DNA from 2 places in the Exiguobacterium oxidotolerans JCM 12280 genome. Region 1 is predicted to be linked to the other one. Evidence: predicted binding sites of a transcription regulator. Region 1 holds the regulator's gene; the other holds the start of a gene.
What was found. The regulator LexA, encoded in region 1, represses DNA repair genes until DNA is damaged. The targets are predictions, from matches to a motif close to CGAACATATGTTCG.
Positions count from the first base shown of each region.

Region 2: a site for LexA is predicted at 2,237-2,250, ahead of addB (helicase-exonuclease AddAB subunit AddB). Genes of this name have one in related genera too.

Region 1 is NZ_JNIS01000001.1:2,774,491-2,782,581, reverse strand. Features, by position in the region: gene P403_RS0114185 (ABC transporter transmembrane domain-containing protein) at 1-1,086, opposite strand, end outside; gene P403_RS0114180 (YneF family protein) at 1,209-1,439, opposite strand; gene tkt (transketolase) at 1,548-3,536, opposite strand; gene P403_RS0114170 (DUF896 domain-containing protein) at 3,744-3,980, opposite strand; gene P403_RS0114165 (YneB family resolvase-like protein) at 4,094-4,747, opposite strand; gene yneA (cell division suppressor protein YneA) at 4,794-5,081, opposite strand; gene lexA (transcriptional repressor LexA) at 5,288-5,902, shown strand; gene P403_RS0114150 (metal-binding protein) at 5,933-6,406, shown strand; partial or broken gene P403_RS16145 (MIP/aquaporin family protein) at 6,585-7,286, shown strand; gene glpK (glycerol kinase GlpK) at 7,328-8,091, shown strand, end outside.
Region 2 is NZ_JNIS01000001.1:2,349,814-2,357,904, reverse strand. Features, by position in the region: gene addB (helicase-exonuclease AddAB subunit AddB) at 1-2,182, opposite strand, end outside; gene P403_RS0111965 (truncated hemoglobin) at 2,326-2,706, shown strand; gene P403_RS0111960 (hypothetical protein) at 2,766-3,104, shown strand; gene P403_RS0111955 (hypothetical protein) at 3,177-3,587, opposite strand; gene P403_RS16075 (competence protein ComK) at 3,708-4,181, opposite strand; gene P403_RS0111945 (HAMP domain-containing sensor histidine kinase) at 4,310-5,659, opposite strand; gene P403_RS0111940 (response regulator transcription factor) at 5,671-6,333, opposite strand; gene P403_RS16670 (hypothetical protein) at 6,469-6,624, opposite strand; gene P403_RS0111930 (methylglyoxal synthase) at 6,726-7,157, opposite strand; gene P403_RS0111925 (fatty acid--CoA ligase family protein) at 7,279-8,091, opposite strand, start outside.

The DNA.
Region 1 (8,091 bases):
CTTTCCGGGCTCGAGTGTGACATCGATTTGTTCAAGAACCGGTTGTGTGTCATAGATGAAACGGTCAATCGCGATATCGAGTCGTGGTGAATCGACGGTCGTCACCGCTTCCTTCGCATCTTTAATTTCCGGTTCCACGGCAAGCATTCGTTCGATTCGGTCATACGAAGCACGTCCTCGTTCGACGATATTGAATAACCAGCCGAATGCGAGCATCGGCCACGTCAAGAGACCTAAGTATGTAGTGAAGGCGACGATGTCACCGATCCGGATTTCCCCTTGTTGTAATAAATACGCTCCGTATCCGACGGCGATGATATACGATAGACCAACGAGTCCAAAGATCGTTGGATCAAACAACGCATCAATTTTTGCGACACGACGGTTTTTTTGTACGACATCATCCGATAACGACGTGAATGTCGTCACGTCTGACTCGACTTCCCCCGTCGCTTTTAAAACACGGACGCCACTGATACTTTCTGCTACTTTGTCATTCAAGTCAGAAAAGGCTTCCTGTGCATCATGAAAACGGGAATGCAGCATCTTCCCGTAACGCGATGTCAAGTAGACCATCAACGGCATCGGCAGAAGGGAAACGAGTGTCAGTTTCCAACTGATTGTCGTCACCATCATGACAACGACAAAACTCCCCATCGTCACAGAATCGACGAGCGTCAAAATCCCTGCCCCTGCCGTCATTGAAACCGCTTGGACATCATTCGTCGCATGCGCCATCAAATCCCCACTTCGGTATTTCTTATAAAACGATTGGTCTAAATCTGAAAAATGCCCATACAGCTGACTCCGCAACAACCGGCCCAGCCGAATCGATGCGCCGAAGATGTAAAAACGCCAAAAGTAACGGATGACGTAGGTCGAGACTCCGATCAATACGAGCACCCCGGCGAGTGTAAACAATCGCTCTTTCGTCAATGTACCGTCACTTAATCCATTGACGGTCGTCCCGATGACTTTTGGTGGAATCACTTCGAGACCTGCGACAAAAATCAAACAAATGATGCCGATGCTATATGCTTTCCATTCGAGTCGAAAAAACCAACTCAATTTCTTGAAGACTCCCATTCAAGTCTCCCCCCTTTTTCAAATCAATTGAGTATTTTAAATAGTCTCACATTTTAGATTAGCCATCTTTCCAGTAAATAGCAAACAAAAAGGAGACCACAACGGTCTCCTTTTGAAACTGCTTATTTTTTAGGTGATTTCATCGAACCACTCATTGAACGCATCACTTGGTTGACTTTCTTTTGTGATGGCTTTTGACCCATTTGCATCATCAATGTCTTAATCATATCTTCGTTGATTGGCGGGTTTTGCTCCAAATAGTTCATCATGTATCGACGAGCGATATAGAAACCAAGGGCGACACCTGCTACCAAGCAAAGAAGGGCAATTAAAATCCAAATCCATGTAGCCAAGTTGCTTCCTCCTCTAACTTAAAACGTCGCTTTTTACTATACTATAATTCTAACCGTTTGCATAGATAATGCATGAAAAAGGTGCGCATGAACGCGCACCTGTTCCACTTATCCGAGTTGCTTGACTGTTTCCAAGATATTTTCGACAGACATGCCGTACTCTTTTAATAGAAGGTCTCCTGGAGCCGATGCGCCGAAACGATCGATTCCGATGACTTGTCCTTCTGTTCCCACGTACTTGTACCAACCGAGTGACGCGCCTGCTTCGATTGCAAGACGTTTCGTGATCCGTTTTGGTAAGACAGATTCTTTGTACTCAGCTGTTTGTGCTTCGAACAACTCCCATGATGGAAGTGAAACGACCGCAACGTTTTCACCGAGTTGTTTTTGTGCTTCGACGAGCAAGTGAACTTCTGAACCCGTTCCCATCAAGATTGTATCTGCTGTGTTTACGTCACCTGCGATGACATAACCACCCTTTTCAGCACCTTCGACTGTCGTGCCTTCAAGTTCAGGTAAACCTTGACGCGTCATGACGAGCAACGTCGGTTTGTTTTTCGATTGAACAGCTGTTTTCCAAGCGGCAATCGTTTCTTTTCCGTCTGCCGGACGATAGACCGTCAAGTTCGGCATCGCACGGAAACTCATCAAGTGTTCGACTGGCTCGTGTGTCGGACCATCTTCTCCGACTGCGATCGAGTCATGCGTCAAGACGAAGATTGATTGAATCCCCATCAATGCTGCAAGACGGACTGCCGGGCGCAAGTAGTCTGAGAAGACGAAGAATGTCGCACCGTAAGGGATGACGCCACCGTGAAGTGCCATTCCGTTGACAGCTGCTGCCATCGCGAACTCACGGACACCGAACCAGATGTTACGGCCGCTTGGATCGATATCGAAGTCAGCTTCGCCTTTTAGCATCGTGTTGTTCGAACCAGCTAAGTCAGCTGATCCACCGAAGATTGATGGGATGTTTTTCGCAAGAGCGTTCAAGACTTCCCCACTTGTCTGACGTGTTGCTTTTTTCGATGTCAAATCATATGTCGGAAGATCTGCTTCCCAGTTGCTCGGCAATTCATTGTTGATTGCTTGAACAAGCTCAGCGTGCAATTCCGGATGTGCTGCTTTATATTGTTCCATTTTTTCTGTCCATGTTGCTTCTGTATCAGCGCCACGTTTTTCGATGCGCTCTTCGAACAAGTCTTTGACTTCTTCCGGTACATAGAATTCTTCGTGATCCCAAACGTAGCTTGCTTTCGTCAATTTGATTTCCGCATCGCCGAGTGGTGCACCGTGTGAAGCCGATTTCCCTGATTTGTTCGGCGAACCGAATCCGATAACCGTTTTGACTTCGATCAATGTCGGTTTTGTTGTTTCCGCTTTCGCCGCGTCGAGTGCTTTTGAAATCGAATCGATATCCGTTCCGTCTTCAACACGGATGACTTGCCAGTTGTATGCTTCAAAACGTTGTTGGACGTTTTCAGAGAATGACTTGTCCAAGTCACCATCTAACGAGATATCGTTTGAATCATACAAGACGACGAGTTTACCAAGACCTAAATGTCCTGCGAGTGAAGCCGCTTCTGCAGAGACACCTTCCATTAAGTCTCCATCTCCACAAATTCCGTACGTGAAGTGGTCCACGACGTTTAAATCACCACGGTTGTATTTCGCTTCGAGGTGACGTTCTGCCATCGCCATACCGACAGCCATCGCGATGCCTTGTCCGAGTGGACCAGTCGTCGCATCAACACCTGCTGTGTGACGGTATTCCGGGTGACCCGGTGTTTTTGAGTTCCATTGACGGAATGACTTCAAGTCATCCATCGCGAGGTCGTATCCTGATAAATGGAGGAGTGAGTAGAGAAGCATTGAACCGTGTCCTGCTGAAAGTACAAAACGGTCACGGTTAAACCATTCTGGATTTTTAGGGTTGTGGTTCATATGATCCGCCCATAATGTAAATGCCATCGGTGCTGCACCCATCGGCATTCCCGGGTGGCCCGAGTTCGCTTTTTGTACTGCATCAATCGATAAGGTACGAATCGTATTTACTGCTAATAATTCTACTGTTGTCATGTTCGTCAAAACAATCATCCTCTCTCTTTTTCACAAATTCTATATCATTTTAGCACACACAGAAATGTGATACAACTTTTCTAAATAGTATGTCACATTAAAATGAATGCGCTCTCTATTGCCCTTTTCAAGCGACTTTCATGATACACATTACTGATTTTCCCATTAAAAAAGCTACCTCGCTCACGGATTGAGCGACGCAGCTTTCGTTCATACAAAACTTGCTTACTGTTTATTGCGTTCTTCTTCTTGTGCTTGCTTCAATTTTTCAGGCGTAACATCCGTTCCTTCTTCATCAACGATTTTGATGCCCATCATTTGATTTTTGAACGAACCACGAAATGCTTCTAAATAGGCCGTTCTTAATTCTTTTTGTTCCGCCGTCTCAGCTTCTGTTAACGGTTCGACTTTTGATTTATTGGCAAGTTCATTAATTCGATCGAGTTGTTCTTGTGATAACATAATATCCCTCTTTCTGTTTGACTCAACATAGAGCACTTCAATAGTAACCTTACTGTAAAAGACCCGAAAAAAAAAAGCAAGTTTGTCGCGTCAAGATGACACAACACCTGCTTTCATTCATAAGACTGGACAACTTCTTTATACTCAAGATAACGCCGATTGACCGTCGCTTTCGAAATGTCATGCCCCATGCCCCGCAAGGTCGTCGCGATGTCAGCAAACGTCAAACCAAGTTCACGTAATCGAACGATTTCTTCAATCGGGACTTCCTTTCGACTGCGGCCGGCATTCTCGCCTTGCCGATTGAGATTTTGTTCGGGTCTAAAACCATTATCGACAGCCCGTCGCATGCCGCGTGCAATTTTTGCATTGTGGAGCTTCCGTTGGTATTCCTCAACGAGTGAAACGATTTCGAGGACCATCGCTTCTGCATCCGCCAGTTTGTATTCACCGTCTGACTCCATCGTCATCAACTGGACATCGTGTTTTTTGAACGTATGCAAAATCGCGATTTTGGCGTTTCCTCGTCCGATTCGTGTATCGTCTGTCACGAGCACTGCTTCTACCAGATGACGCGTTACATAATCAAGAACGGTCAATATCCCTTCTCGCTCTACATCATAGCCACTTTCTTTTTCGACGATGATATCTACGATTTCAAATCCTTTTTTTAAAGCGAGTCCCGACAGTTCTGCTCTTTGCCGCTCTAGTGAGCTCTCTTGTGCTTCTTTTTCCGTCGAGACGCGACAGTAGATTACTACTTTCATCGTACCTCACACCCCTGTTCGTTCATTCAACAACTTTTATATTCTGTCATTGTTGTGCGATTGGTACAACGATTTTATCTTTCGAAATGACATGTTTTGTTTCGAGCTCATTGTTCTTGATCAGCCAGTCAATGTATTCTTGGTTCGTCATCGAACCATCATTGTAGACTTCAGCTACTTGTTCGACCGTTACGTTCTCATCGACCGTGACTGACGCTGTAAGTAATTGGTGGACCTTTTCATCTGGTCGTGGTGTTAAAAGAAAAAGAATGAAAGCAAAACTGAGCGTATAAAACAGAATTGAAAAGGCATGAGTACGAATAGAATGAATCATCATGAATCCCTCCAAATAGGTTATTAGAATAAATGTTCTCAGAACAATTGTTCGCATAATCTATAATAAACACAGAACCAGTGTTCGGTCAATACAAAAACATCGAACAATTGTTTGTACGCTCATTTGTTCTATGTTATAGTAATTCTAGAAACATATATTCCTAAATCCTAAAAAAACCAATCCGGAAAGAGGTGGCAATTCGTATGCGGAAAATGTCTAAACGTCAACAAGAAATCCTTGACTACATCATCGCTGAAGTGAAGTTAAAGGGCTATCCACCTTCAGTTCGTGAAATTGGTGAAGCTGTTGGTCTTGCTTCAAGCTCAACGGTACACGGTCATTTGGATCGTCTAGAAAAACGTGGACTGATTCGCCGTGACCCGACGAAACCACGCGCGATTGAAATATTGCTTGATAAACCTGAAGAAATCAACGAAGCGATCGTCCATGTCCCCGTTATCGGCAAGGTAACTGCCGGACTTCCGATCACTGCGATTGAAAACATAGAAGAGCATTTCCCACTCCCTGCACATTATGTAGGAAATGAAACCGTCTTTATGTTGACGATTGATGGCGAATCGATGATTAATGCAGGTATTCTTGATGGCGATCGTGTTATCGTGCGTCAACAAAACACAGCAGAAAACGGGGAGATTGTCGTTGCGATGACCGAAGATAGTGAAGCGACAGTCAAACGGTTCTTCTTAGAAGATCAACAGGTACGTCTCCAACCAGAAAATGACTCGATGGACCCGATGTATTTCGATAACGTGTCGATTCTTGGCAAGGTCATCGGCGTTTACCGGACGATTCACTAAGAGAGGGACCAGCAGAGCTGGTCTTTTTTCATGCCTTCTGGAAATGTACATGATACGGTCAACTCCGTTGCCCTCACGGGATATGTTGTTTATTCGGTCGCAACGAATCAAACGGATTGGCTCCCGACCGCTGTCGGAATCGCCGTCGGGACATTATGGCTTTCGCCCGACTTAGACTTAAAATCGGAACCTTACTATCGTTTTGGTCCTTTGCGTGTCCTTTGGATGCCATACGTCAAAATTATGCCGCACCGTTCCATTTGGTCACATGGCTTGATCATCGGAGATGTCATCCGTCTACTCTACAGTGCCGCTTTATTGATTCCACTCCTCTTTTTAGCCTTCTATAGTGAAATCATTCAAGCAAGCACGGTCGACTCATTAATTGACGTCATGCCTGCTTTTATTATCGGTGTGATGACCGCAAGTACGATTCATATCATCCTTGATCATACGAGTAGTTGGTTCCGCCCTAAAAAGAAACGAAAAAAACGTCGATTCTGACTTTTTCCATTCAATCATGGAAAAAGTCTTTTTATTATCCAATTCTAATTTTTTTAAACCTAAATATTGAAAATTTCTATTCCTATATTTCAATTATTTGTATTGAAAACGTTATCAATTCAGGTTAGGTTTAAATAGAAAGGCATTATTCGCTTTAATCCAAAGGGAGGGTTTTTGCATGAGTAATTTTATTAGTGAGATGATGGGAACATTGATTCTCGTCCTACTCGGGGATGGCGTCGTCGCCGGTGTCGTCCTGAAGAAAACCAAATCTGAAAATGGTGGCTGGATTGTCATCACGCTCGCTTGGGGTCTCGCCGTTATGACCGGTGTTTACATCGCGGCATCCAGTGGTGCCCACTTGAACCCAGCGGTTACTTTGTCGCTCGCGCTCAATTCTGACTTACCGTGGGCAGATGTACCTATCTATATCGCTGCTCAACTTGTCGGAGCATTCCTTGGCGCAGTACTCGTTTGGCTTCATTACATGAAACATTTTGAAGCGACAGAAGATCAAGCCGCAAAACTCGGTGTGTTCGCGACAGGTCCAGCGATCCGTCATACGGGATCGAACTTAGTATCTGAGATCATCGGGACGTTCGTCCTCGTCTTTGGTATCTTGGCGCTCGGAGCGAATACGTTCGCAGACGGGCTCAATCCGTTGATCGTCGGTCTCCTCGTAGTCGTCATCGGTCTTTCGCTCGGTGGTACGACGGGTTATGCAATCAACCCAGCCCGTGACCTTGGTCCACGTATCGCCCACGCGATCTAACCGATTCCGGGTAAGGGATCATCAGACTGGGGTTACTCATGGATTCCGATTGTCGGACCAATCATCGGAGGCGCAATCGCCGTCTTCATCTATCAACTGCTATTTTGATTGAGCATTAGGTATCTTAACTATTCAAGGGGGACTCACAGATGGAAAACAAGTATATTTTAGCACTCGACCAAGGAACGACAAGCTCACGCGCCATCATTTTCGACCATGATGGTCAAATCGTCAACTCTGCTCAACGTGAATTCAAACAATACTTCCCACAACCAGGCTGGGTCGAGCATGATGCAAATGAAATCTGGGGTTCGATTTTAGCAGTCATGGCGGATGCACTCGGAACGGCTGACATCAAACCGAGCGAAATCGCGAGTATCGGAATCACGAACCAACGTGAAACGACAGTCGTCTGGAACAAAGAAACTGGAAAACCAGTTTATCACGCCCTTGTCTGGCAATCGCGTCAAACAGCCGACATTTGTGATGAGCTAAAAGAACAAGGACTCAATCAAAAATTCCGCGATAAAACTGGCTTACTCATCGACGCCTACTTCTCAGGAACAAAAGTCAAATGGATTCTCGATAACGTCGATGGTGCGCGCGAGCAAGCAGAGAACGGGGAACTGCTCTTCGGTACAATTGATACGTGGCTCGTCTGGAAGCTCTCAGGTGGGAAAACACATATCACAGACTACACGAATGCCTCACGGACACTCATGTACAACATTTACGAACAACAATGGGATGATGAATTACTTGAAATCCTGACTGTTCCTAAATCGATGTTGCCAGAAGTCCGTCAATCAAGTGAAGTCTATGACAACACAGTCCCGTATCACTTCTTCGGCTTCGAAGTTCCAATCGCCGGTATCGCCGGTGACCAACAAGCTGCCTTGTTCGGTCAAACGTG
Region 2 (8,091 bases), 420 kb from region 1:
TGTAGACATCAAACCATGACGATTGAATCGGATACCGACGCTGTAAACGGCGTAACTCGATTGCGGTCGCAGCCGCCGCTCGGTCGGGATCAGTTACGAAATCGAATTGATCATTTGGTGCATGTTCCCCTGCTTCTGCGAAGTGTGTTTTGACAGGACGGTCTTGCAGTAATTGATACTTGATTTGTTTCACGATGGAGGCTGGTTGTAATGCCTTCCCGTCCTCATCAACAAGAGCATAACTGATATACAACGCTTCACTCGGTGCCGTCACTCCGTGGTACAGGTAATATAATTCGTCATCAAAGACATCCAGTGACGCTTTCCCGACCGGAACTCCATGATTGTGAAGGAAATCATGATCTCCTTCTGACAGTAGTTTCGACTGATCTTCGACGAACGGAATCATACCATCATTCGCGCCGAGTAAAAATGCGACTTTTACTCGTTGTAAACGCCCCCGGACATAATCCGTCGCGATAACCTGATCGAGCGATGGTGGGACGAGTGAGAAGCGCAGACTCTCGAGCCCTGTTTCGACCATTTGTACGAATAAGTCTGTCGACAGTTCCGTCTCAGGAGCTGCTGCTTCAAGTTGTTCAAGTAAATGTAAGACCGCTTCATATACTTGATCATGTTCCCGGGCATGACTGAGCTCATTGCGCTCGAGCGCCTCTTGTTTCCAACTGAACAGCCGATCTGTCAACTGGTGTTCTTCAAGGAACTGATAAAGCGAACGCGTATGTTCACTCATTGTTTTTGATTTCTTCAACCGGCCTTGTAACGGTGTAATCGCATCGACGACGAATTGACGCATCCGGTTTAACTCATCCTCTTCTTCGAGTTCCTCCGCCGTCAGACTGACTTCATCCGTTAAGCGTCGTTTCAATTGCCACGGCTTTTGCCACATCGTGCCTTTAATGCCACGCTCTAAGACAAACGTCTCTAATCGATCAAGCGCGAGCCGTTGGTCATCTGCCGGGAGAGGCATCAATTCCGTTTTCAGCAAACGAAAGACTGCTTCTTCACGGTAACCGGCGACGACGAGCTCTAAAGCAGACTGAATCAATTCAACAATCGGATGATGAATCATCGTTTCCCGCTTATCAAGGAAATACGGAATATCATAGAGCTGAAACGCACGTTCTAAATGATCCGCATACGGTTCAAGATGTCGTACGATAAAAGCAATTTCATTGAACCGGTAACCATGCTGGCGCACGAGTTGGATTGCCTGGCGGACAGCGGCTTCCGTTTCGACTTGGCGATTGACGGCAGCTGTCACCGTGACCCCGTCCACTTGATGATCGACAGGCGGATAGGCAGGACTCATCAATGCTTGTTCTAGTATTTGTAATCCTTCCGACTTGAACTTAATCGTCCGTTCATAATGGATCTCTTCATGCTCGAGCTGTCGGTCTTGCATCTGTTCGAGCAATTGCATATAACAACGTTGGGAGACCCCAAACTCTGTCTGTTTCGCATAGGGATCACTTACATCGATTGTAAAGCTGATATGCACTTCTTTTGCTAGTTCCATCAATTTAAGCAACACCTGTTGTTCCTGTAACGAAAACTCATAGAAACCATCAATAAAGAACTGTGTATTACCAAGACCTGCTGTCGGTAACAAGTCGAGTAACGTCGTATAGTAATCGTCTGCATGAAGCGCTTTATCCAGGATGCGTTCTGAGAACCGCTCATAAATCAGAGCTAAATCATTTAGTTTCGGCGAGCGTTCCGGAGAAAGTTCGCTAATTTGACGTAACATGTCTGGAGCGACGAGCGAACGTTTGAACGTAGCGATCAGTTCATCAAGCCCCTTGTAAAAGCCGGGCATGTTCTTTGTCCGTTTGAAAATCTTTAACTCATTTTCAACTTCTTCGACGACTTGACGTAATAACAATTGTGTCCCTGTCTCGTCTAAAAATGGAATCGCCTGATTGCCATGATCCCGCATGATATGAAAAGCAAAGCGCCGCAAACTCATGACTTCCATCCGTACTAATCCAGATAGACGGGAATCCGTCGCAATGCGACGTTCCATCTCAAATGACATTTGATCAGGGACGATAAAATAAATCGACTCCCCAAGTGGTCGCTCCTCGAGTTCATTGATTACAGTCTCTATTAATTTTGTGGTTTTTCCGGTTCCGGCACGACCGAGGTGCATATGATTCATGGTCATCAATTCCTCCCTTAGCTCGTTTTTGTATACGTCATTATCTCATAAATACGAACAAACGTCCGTTTGTGAAGCTATATTTTTCTACTTATTTTTGCTACACTGTAGCCAATTAAAATTAGTTAGACAGGAGGAATACCATGTTATATGATGACATCGGAAAACACCCGATGCTTGAACAGCTAGTCGCTCGCTTTTATCAACTTGTTTATGCCGACCCCATACTTCGTCCGATTTTTCCTGATGATCGTCAACGTGTCGAGCAGGCGCAAGTTATTTTTTTGACACACTTAACAGGTGGTCCACGCCAATATGAGTTAGATGATTCGCGGACGAATTTAGCGATGATTCACCGACTCTTACCAATTGAACAGCAGCATGCCTTTCGCTGGATAGAGTTGATGGAAGTGGCCATCTATGAGACACTTTCCAATCGAGTGGTAGCTGAACGTTTGATGGAGCGCTTACGAATTGGCGCATTAAACGTCTTACGGATTTGTGAGGCTCATCAGGAACCGTGAGGGATTTTTCTTTCTCATCTGTCCATTTCCATGTAAAATGAAAGATGGAGGCGATAATTATGACTGAAGAACAAGATAAGAAACCTGATTTAGTGAAATCGGCACTCGAACAAGCAGAGGCGAAAACTGCAGAGGAACCGGTTGAAGAAGAAAAGTCTGACGAGCAAAAGAAACTTGAACATATTAAAGGACTCGTCACATTAGAGCGCGGCTCTGATTACTTCCGTGTTGTCTTTTATGATGACCACAAACATTTGATTTTCAAGGAACTCGATTATGATCGTGTCGAATTCGTTGGTCGCTTCTATAATGATAGTTTTGATGCGACGAATTTGAAACAGCTCGAAGAAATTGCAGAGAAAGCACTCTCAACTTCGATTCGAAAACGTTTCCTTTAAGATAAGTTATGTATAGAGAAAGCCGCGTCCCTGGATTAAATGAGGGTCGCGGCTTTTTTCTTATACGCTGGTTTATTCACTTTCAGGAGTGTTTCTTTTTTTACGACGAAGTACATATGCGAGTACCCCTCCGGCAACGGCAAGCCCTGTCGCCGCTAAAACAGGAATCAATACTTTCTTCGAAGATAGTTTCTGCTTCACTTGCTCTAAGCGAGATTCTGTTACTTCTTTTTGTGCAATCGACGTGCGGCGGTTAATCGTCATATGTTTTGACGCATCTGTGACGACTACTCGCTTTGTCACCCAACGTCGATTTCCTGCCTCGTCGACGATGAGTTGGCGTGTTCGCTTAATATCTTTAATTCGTTTGCCGGGTGTATTTTCTGGACGGACGATCCGTGAACTAATAAAACGGCGTCCTCCATTAACACCGAAGCCCGGCTGTAATTTTCTACGGTTTAACCATTCATATGATTCATTCATCGTGTAGCGACCAAATCGGTCGCTTCACCTCCCCTTCAATGCGCATTCAGTTTCTACTCAAGTTCATTTCGCTCTCATTGGTAACGTTTCCTGTTAGAGTGTTCCACTTTTCTGCACTTGTTAAACGTGTTCATGTCCCGTCCCCTGGAAGCGTCGTTGCATTTCGTAAGCTAATTCTAGGGTTTTAATCCGCTGTCGTTCAATACTATAGGCAGATGCGGCGGTATCAATCCGCTGTCCTGTTTGAAACTCGACTTGCACCTTTCCGCCACTCTTTTTAACGGTCTTCATTTGTTTAAAGTTAATCCAGATACACTCCGCCTTTTCTTTAGCTGTCGTCGGAAAGAAGATGGTTTGTGCTTGCCAATCAATTAAAACCGGCGTTTTTCGGTTTGGTCCTAAGATATGTCGTGCTGCTTCAATTCTTCCTCGCATCGAAGAACCAAAATACAAACATGATTCTTCAATCAGTTTGATCGGATGTCCTTCGAGCACAAGTTCCGACCGTTCTTTAATAAGTAGTGTTTGCGGTTCCCCGTATTGACCGTACTGAGGAATAAGAGCTAACGTTTCTTCCGTGATGTTATGTGGCATCCTACTATCTCCCTTCTTCTATTACTTTGTTTATATCAAAGAACCCACCTGTACGCCCTCAACTGTTCGATATTTCCCAATATAAAAAACGAGATATCGCTATCTCGTTTTTAAAGTTCTTTCGTTGATTAGTCAATCTCTGGCTTAAAGTGACGTGGGAATTTGAAAATCACACGAACTTTATCTTTTCCATTTCCCACTGCTTGGTTCTCGATTGAAACTTCCCCGTCATGACGCTCGACGATGCGTTTTACGATATAAAGACCTAAACCAAATTTCCCTTCTTTACCACGTGAAAATTGATGGAAAAGTGGTGAAGATGAATCGAGTGGTGGACCGTCATTTTCAATCTCGATTTGAGCCATCTCTTCGGTCCCGGATAAACGAATATCAATCGATGTCTCAGCATATCGCATCGCATTATCAATTACATTTTCAAGTGAAACCCGTAATTGTTCACCTTCGCCAAGCACAAGACCGGCTTCCCCTGTGATCGTCCACGTGAGCGGCTTTGTACTTGAGAAACGACTTTGTAATAAATGAACCATTCGGTCTAAATCAATCGTATCCCATGTAGAACGATCTAATTCAAAATAATCCAATTTCGTCACATAAAGCAAGGCTGCGACTTTCTTTTCTAATCGCTCGGCCTCTTCCTCAATCACCGAGACCGAACCCGTCAAATCACCATCCGGATAAATCCCGTCAGAAATGGACTGTGCATAACTGCGAATGACCATGATTGGTGTCTTCAGGTCATGTGAAATATTTTGTAGCAACGCTTTTTGTGCTTTATCCTGCTTTTCTAAATCGACGCGCATGGCATTGACCGATCGTGCCAAACGACCAATTTCATCTCCGCGATCGAGAGGAAGTGGTGTATTCCACTGTTGCGCTGCAATCTTTCCGACTGCACCTTCAATTTCAATCAATGGTTGCGTCAAGCGCCGGGCTAACCAAAAAGCAATGAACAATGTCAAGATACTCACAATTACGACGACCCAGCCAATTTTTGAAAACAATTGCGTAATCAGTTCTTGACGATAGGCATCCCAGACATAAGAGACACGATAATACGTCTCCCCTTCCGATTCTATCTTGAGAATGCTGTAATAGACGTCCTCTTTATCAAGTTGTGTCGTATATTTTTCCGTTTCTGCTTTTTGATTGATCGCATCACGATACATCTGATCAATCAATTGTTGCGGAGCTCCCCCATAATAGAGTTTCCCATTTTTTGAAAGCAACAAAATATTAACGGAACGCGACTCCTGTTTTCGACGATCAAATTCAATTGGATTGTCCTGCAACATGTCGATGACAGAAGCATCTTTTGAAAAGAAGACTTCACTGTTTTCTAACGTCGAATAGACCTGTTCATCAATAAAGTTTCCAATCGATGACCGCATGACGACAAGGATAACGATCGAGAGCGTTGCGATGACGAGTAGAAACATCGCCCAAATCTGAAATCCCAAACTCCGATTCTTCATGCAGACACCAACCGGTAGCCAATCCCATAAATCGTCTCTAGTTCAAGCTTGGATAATTTTTTCCGGACTCGTCGAACTAAATCATCGACGACACGATCGGAACCAAAGTAATCATCACCCCAGACACTGACAAGAATCTGTTCGCGGGACATCGGCGTCCCGATTTGTGTCGCGAATAAAATCAACAAATCATACTCTTTTGAGGTCAAATCAATTTCTTGACCATTTTCTTCGATGACTCGTTTTTCAGGATAGATTGTATAATCGCCATATTGAATCACGCCTGTTTTTGGTGTCGCATAGGCGCGCGCTAAGATTTTTTTGACACGAATGACAAGTTCTCTTGGCAAAAACGGTTTCGCGATATAATCATCCGAGCCCATTTCTAAGCCGATGATTTTATCGATATCTTCGTCTCGGGCAGAGATGAAAATGACAGGTGTCGTCTCATCATGTGCCTTGATCCGTTTAATCAACTGAAATCCGTCCATATCCGGTAACATAATATCGAGCACCCATAAATCAGGCTTTTCAATAATCGCTGAAGCTGCCGCTTCCCCAGAGGTGAACGATTTCACTTGCCATCCTTCTTGTTCCAAATATTTTACGAGCACGCGGTTCAGGTTCACTTCATCATCCACTAAATAAATCGTATGCATCCCTGTCACTCCTGACTAAGTCCTTTTTTTGTAGTGTATCAAAGGAATTCCGCACAATTATGTGAGAACACTCCAAATGTGAAAAAAACGCCCTCTTTTATCAAAAAAAGAGGCACGTTTAGTCAGTAAAACTATTTATTTTACGAGGCGCAACGATGGATAGGTTGCACGTTCTACGTTCGTTTTAACATCTGTCGCAATATGACGACGTTCCGTCTTTACAATATGTGCTAAGAAGGTTGCTCCTCCACCGAGTAAGACCGTGACACCTGTCATTAAAATGATTTCCATTGTTTTCGCCGCCCTTTTCTATCGCAATTGATAATCAGTATCATCTTCAATACGACTATAACACGATGAAACGAAAATGAGAAGCGTTCTCAAGCAGTTTCTTACGAAGAAAATTTATCTTGTTCCTCTTCCCGTCGTTTTTGAATAATGTCACGCCATTTAAAGTCACCTTGTTCAAGCCCATTAATTAAAATCTCAGCCGTCCCGACATTTGTCGCTAACGGTAAGTCGTAGACATCACATAAGCGAATCAAGGCCGATACATCCGGTTCATGAGGCTGTGCCGTCAACGGATCACGTAAAAAGATCACGATGTCAATTTCCCCTCGAGCAACCATCGCGCCAATTTCTTGATCGCCACCAAGTGGTCCAGATTTACAGCGGTGTACGTCGAGCGCCGTCGCTTCGACGATCCGCTTCCCTGTCGTCCCCGTCGCGTACAATCGATTCTTTGCTAAATAGTCCTGGTAGGCCCGGGCAAACATGATCATCTCATCTTTTTTCTCATCATGTGCAATCAATGCAATGTTCATTTTATCGTCCTCCTCTCTAGAGTATATGCACTCAAACGCGCCTTCAAAAACCTCTCATTTTCATGAATAGACTAAAAAACCGACGATGTTCACGCTTGAACGTCGTCGGTTAAGAAGGATGTCATGAATTGGATGGTTGTTTTTTCAACACGGTCCGTAAAATTTTTCCGGTCGTATTGCGTGGCAATTGATCAATGAATTCGAGACGTGTCGGACACTTGTATTTTGCGAGCGAAATCGCACAAAAATCGAGAAGTTCTGCTTCTGTGACGCTATCTTTTAACACGATAAATGCCTTGACGGCTTCTCCCATCTCTTCATCCGGTACACCGATCACGGCAGCTTCGACGACCCCTGGATGTTTATAGAGCACTTCTTCGACTTCACGTGGATAGACATTGTAACCACCAACGATGATCATATCTTTTTTCCGGTCGACAATATAAAAATAACCGTCCTCGTCTCTTCTCGCAAGATCTCCCGTATATAACCAGCCGTCGCGTAGCGTCGCTTGTGTCTCTTCCGGCATCTTATAATAGCCTGTCATGACATTCGGTCCACGGACAATCAACTCCCCGACTTGACCGTCCGGTAATTCTTGTCCGAGTTCATCGACGACTTTATTTTCGACATCGATGATGGATGGACCGATTGATCCCGGCTTTTGAATCCCGTTCAACGGGTTAAAGCACGTGACCGGTGAGGCTTCCGATAGTCCGTATCCTTCTAGTATGTGACAGTTAAACGTTTTTTCAAAAGATTCGAGTAAAGGAACCGGTAAGCTTGATCCACCGGAAACGAATAGCCGGCTCGTCGCAAAGTAATCGGCAAAATGCGGATGCGCCTGAACCGTTTGAAGGAGAAAGTTATACATCGTCGGTACGCCGGCAAAAATCGTAACGCGCTCTCTTTTCGCCAGTTCAAACGTTTCTTG